Regions from separate parts of the Roseateles cavernae genome, predicted to be linked through region 2. Evidence: riboswitches for the same ligand, from Rfam matches in the RefSeq annotation. Region 2 holds a riboswitch; the other holds the start of a gene.

Region 1 (2,451 bases), on a different contig from region 2:
TGGTGGCGCGCATCAATAACGCGCCGGGCGCGGCCGGGCCGATCTGGCTGCTGGAGCCGATGACCTATATGAACCTCAGCGGCAAATCGGTGGCCGCGCTGGCGCGCTTCTTCAAGATCGCGCCCGAGGAGATCCTGGCCATCCATGACGAGCTCGATATCGAGCCCGGCCAGATGAAGTTCAAGCAGGGCGGCGGCAACGGCGGCCACAACGGGCTCAAGGACATGCAGGCCTGCCTGGGCTCGGCCAATTTCTGGCGGCTGCGGCTGGGCATCGGCCATCCGGGCGTCAAAACCGAGGTGGCCGGCTATGTCTTGCGCAAGCCGCCGCTGGCCGAGCGCCAGGCCATCGAGGACTGCATCGCCAAGTCGCTGGAATCCGTCGATCTGATGTTGAAAGGCGAGCTGGAGCGGGCCATGATGAAGATACATGCCAAGCCGCCCAGGCCCAAGCCACCCAAGCCCCCAGCCCTCGATCCATCATGACCCGCTCGCCGCTCGCCTGCTGCGCCATCGCCCTGATGGCGCTGGGCAGCGGCTTGCAGGCGCAGACCGAAACCCGCAGCACCGGCGTCTATCGCTGCGGGCCCGAGGGCCGCGATCTGCGCGACTCGCCATGCCCCGACGGCAAGCCCGGAACCCGCCAGGCCGTCGCCTACGAGCAGCCGGCCTCGGCCGCGCAGCGCGAGGCCCTGCAGCGCCAGCGCAGCGATGCCAAGCGCGCCCGCGAACTGGAACGTGAGCGCCAGCGTTTCGAGGCCAGTGCACCCCGGGGCGGGCCCATCGGCATCGACGGTCTGGCCCGGCCCGAGCCGGTGCTGGGCAGCAAGCCCGATCGCGACAAGCCGCTGCAGACCCAGAAGCCCAAGACCAAGAAACCCAAGCCGCCCAAGAGCAGCGCCGCTTCGGCACCACGCTAGCCGCTAGAATCCACGGCGTTGGTGCTCGTGCAGCCGTCATGGCTGCGCAGTTAAACGGGAATCAGAAGGGCGCGCCTCGCCGAGGCAAACCTAACCTGAGCTGTCCCCGCAACGGTAAGTGGACGAAGTCGCCAGGCGCGACTTCCGGTTCTGTACTCGCTCCACTGGCGCCTGAGGCGCTGGGAAGGACTCAGAGCTTGCATCCACCAGCCCGGATACCGGCCAACAAGTGATGTCCCGGCCTCTGCCGGGTCGTCGTTCCACAGGACCCGCGGGGAAGCTGGCGTCCTGGATGTACTGTTGTTGGTCCACAAATGAATACTTCTGTTCGGCGTCCCGCACGCACGACGAGCGCACTGCTGCGCATGACTCCCTTTGCCCTGGCGCTGCTGGCGGCCTTGCCCGAGGCCCAGGCCCAGTCCGCTGGCCGCAAGGGTCTAGACCCGGTCTTCGTGACCGCCACCCGCAGCCCGCAGGCGCTGAGCCAGGTGCTGGCCGATGCCACCGTGATCACCCGCGCCGACATCGAGCGCCAGGCCTTTGGCGGCCTGGCCGATCTGCTGCGCAACCAGGCCTGTTTCGAGATGGTGCGCAACGGCAATCCCGGCGCCAACACCAGCCTGTTCGTGCGCGGCGCCGAGACCCGCCACACCAAGGTCTTGATCGATGGGGTTCCCTACGACTCTCAGCGCACCGACGGCGCATCCTGGCAGTCGCTGCCCCTGGCGCAGATCGAGCGCATCGAGATCGTGCGTGGCGCCGCCAGCGCGATCTACGGCTCCGACGCCATCGGCGGCGTGGTGCAGATCTTCACCCGCAAGGGCGAGGGCGCGCCGCTGCTGGAGCTGGGTGTGGGTGGCGGCAACAACGGCCTGGCCAAGCTGGACGCCAGCATCAGCGGCCTGAACGGCATTGTTGACTACGCGCTCTCCGTCGCCAGCGAGCGCAGCGATGGCTTCAACACCCGACCGGTGATCGGCGATCCGGGCTACAGCCCCGATATCGACGGCTACCGCAGCCGCAGCGTCAGCCTGCGCCTGGGCGCGCAGCTGAACAAGGCCCACCGCGTCGACCTGATCGGCATGGACAGCCATATCAACAGCCAGTACGACGCCTCGGCCAAGCCCAAGGTCGATGACCGCAATATCAACGCCGCCCGCGCGCTGCGCGCCGCCTGGACCGCGCAGTGGAGCCCGGCGCTGGACACCAGTTTCAGCGTCGGCGAGTCCACCGACAACTACGAAACCAAGCCCAGCGTCTATCAAACCGAAACCCGTACCCGCTCCATCGCGCTCAGCGCCGGCCTCAAGCTGGGTACCGGCCAACTCAATGGCTCGCTGGAGCGCCGCGAGGACAAGCTGGTGAACACCAGCGTGACCGGCGGCAAGGCCGACCGCCACCAGGATGCCGTGGGCCTGGGCTATCTCTGGTCCGCCGGCCCGCTGTCGCTGCAAGCCCATGCGCGCCATGACAGCGACAGCGAGTTCGGCAGCGCCAACACCGGCACGCTGGCCGCCGGATACCAGCTGAGC
Region 2 (2,451 bases):
GGTGTGGGAGACCGATCCGGCCGTGCAGGAGCGCCATGCCCGCATGAATGTCTCGGTGCTGGAGCAGAGCAGCCAGCTGGAGGACCGGCGCGCCAGCAACGAGATGGCGCGCATCGCCGCCTTCAATGCCCGCGAGCGCTATATCGACGTGCTGCGCGCGACCGTGCGGCGCTACAAGAAGAATGTGCAGGAGCTCGGCGAGCTAGCCGGCGTGATGGCCCAGGCCGAGCTGCCGCATCTGGACAACGACGATATGGTGCTGGCCCAGGCCGGCCTGCATGTGCGCTTCAACTTCGACGGCAAGGGCGAGGTGGGCCTGAACGACGGCGAGGCCTCGGGCGGCCAGCAGGTGCTGAAGAGCCTGATCCTGCTGGTGGGCCTGATGAAGGACGACGAGACCCCCGGCGGCTTTGTCTTCATCGACGAGCCCTTCGCCCATCTGGACGTGCGCAATATCCAGCTGGTCGGCCATTTCCTGCGCAGCACGCGCGCGCAGTACCTGCTGACCACGCCGATCACGCACAACGTCGAGGTCTTCGAGCCCAGCGAGATCACCCTGGTGACCAGCAAGAAGCCGCGCGGCGAACGCTGGGCCCCGCCGATCGCGGTGATCACGCGGCGGCCCGAGAAGTCAATCTACGACTGAAGGGCCGGGGCCAGGTCTTGCCCGATCAACATCGGGGGACACCGGCCTCGCATAGAATGCGCGCCGTTGGTGCTCGCGGGGTCAGTCATTGATGCCGCAGTTAAACGGGAATCAGGAGGGAGCAGGGCCACGCGGCCCCATCCTTGCCTGAGCTGCCCCCGCAACGGTCAAACGGACCCAGGTTTCGACAGAAGAAACCTGCAGCTCATATCCGCAGCCCACTGGATGCCCCGGCGTCTGGGAAGGGCATATGAGCCGCGCCGTCAGCCCGGATACCGGCCAACAAGGCGATGCGCCGTCAGCCCTCGGGCCGGCGGCAGCGTCATGAGGTGCGCGGCCACGGGGAGGTGGTGCGCACGAGGGATGGTCCATCCGTTCTGCCTGGCTCCGTCCGCGTCCTGTCGCGGCCGGCTGGCGTGGCCGTCCCCTTGCTTGGCTGCTGATCACGATGAAGAAGTCCCCTGTGCGGCCCTGCGCCGTCCTGGCCCCCTGCGCGGGCGCCGTCCTGACCCTGCTGGGCACGCTGGCGGCCGCCGCCGAAGTCGACCCGCCCAGCACTGCGCCGACCACCGAGCTCAGGCCGGTGCTGGTGCAGGGGGTCTCGCACAAGGCCGGCGGCTTGAAGGCCCCGCAGCTGACGGCCTCGCGCCTGGCGCTGAGCGCGCTGGATACGCCGGCCAGCATCGAGAGCATCGATGTGTCCCTGCAGCAGGCCCGCGGCGACACCCGCGTGGCCGACACGGTGGGCCGCGCCACCGGCATCGCGGTGCAGGCCTCGGCCACCTCGGGCAGCACGTATTCCAGCCGCGGCTTCACCGGCAACGAGTCGGTGGCCAGCGCCGAGGACGGCCTGCGCATGGCCACGGCCTCGGGCACCCAGTCCACGCCGACCGACAGCTGGGGCTACGAGCGCATCGAGATCCTGCGCGGCCCGGCCTCGGTGCTGTATGGCGACGGCAGCATCGGCGGCCTGGTCAACCTGGTACGCAAGGCCCCGGGCCGCGAGGCGGGCGCGGAGCTGACGGCAGGCCTGGGCACGGCCGGCGACTACCGCCTGGGCCTGGGCCTGAACCAGCCCCTGAGCGCCGGCACCGCGCTGCGCGTGGACGCGCTGGCCACTGGCGGCGACGGCCATGTGCAGCGCGGCGATCACCGCCATCACAAGCTGATGAGCACGCTGCGCTGGCAGGCCACGCCCGATCTGCGCCTGGACCTGAGTCTGGATGCGCATCGCGAGCGGCCCACCAATCATTTCGGCACGCCGCTCAAGGCCGACGGCAGCCTGTGGGCCGAGCTGCGGCGGGAGAACTACAACGTCAGCGATGCGCTCTGGCAGGTCGATCAGGACCGTGCCCGCGCGCGCCTGGACTGGCGCATCAGCGACAGCCTGAGCGCCCGCGCCGTGGCCTACCGCTTCCAGGCCGATCGCCAGTGGCGCAATCTGGAGGAATACAGCCTGGCCCAGGACGGCCAGCAGATCGAGCGCATGGGCTATCTGGGCATCCAGCACCGGCTGCGCCAATCGGGGCTGCGGGCCGACCTGCTGGCCCGCCTGGGCGCTGTGCAGGCCCTGGTGGGGGTCGAGCATATGGCGCTGGACTTCGTGCATGCCAACGACCGCTACGAGTACAGCAGCGTCAGCCGCGTGCCTTTGCAGGGTTTCGATCCCGGCCTCTACAAGGCCAGGGATGCGCTGCTGCCGCGCAGCCGCTCGGAGGTCGATCAGCAGGCCTTGTTCGCCGAGGCCAGCTGGCAGGCCGCGCCGCGCTGGCTGCTGAGCCTGGGGCTGCGCCGTGATCGCACCC

What was found. A riboswitch is a leader RNA that binds a small molecule or an ion and turns the genes downstream of it on or off. The one in region 2 is predicted to bind cobalamin.
Region 1: another riboswitch for cobalamin. It lies ahead of ABGI63_RS08165 (TonB-dependent receptor domain-containing protein); the one in region 2 lies ahead of ABGI63_RS14735 (TonB-dependent receptor).

Annotation. Positions count from the first base shown of each region.
Region 1 is NZ_JBDPLH010000002.1:280,578-283,028, reverse strand. Features, by position in the region: gene pth (aminoacyl-tRNA hydrolase) at 1-485, shown strand, start outside; gene ABGI63_RS08170 (hypothetical protein) at 482-919, shown strand; cobalamin riboswitch at 922-1,159, shown strand; gene ABGI63_RS08165 (TonB-dependent receptor domain-containing protein) at 1,285-2,451, shown strand, end outside.
Region 2 is NZ_JBDPLH010000004.1:278,724-281,174, forward strand. Features, by position in the region: gene ABGI63_RS14730 (ATP-binding protein) at 1-646, shown strand, start outside; cobalamin riboswitch at 697-944, shown strand; gene ABGI63_RS14735 (TonB-dependent receptor) at 1,095-2,451, shown strand, end outside.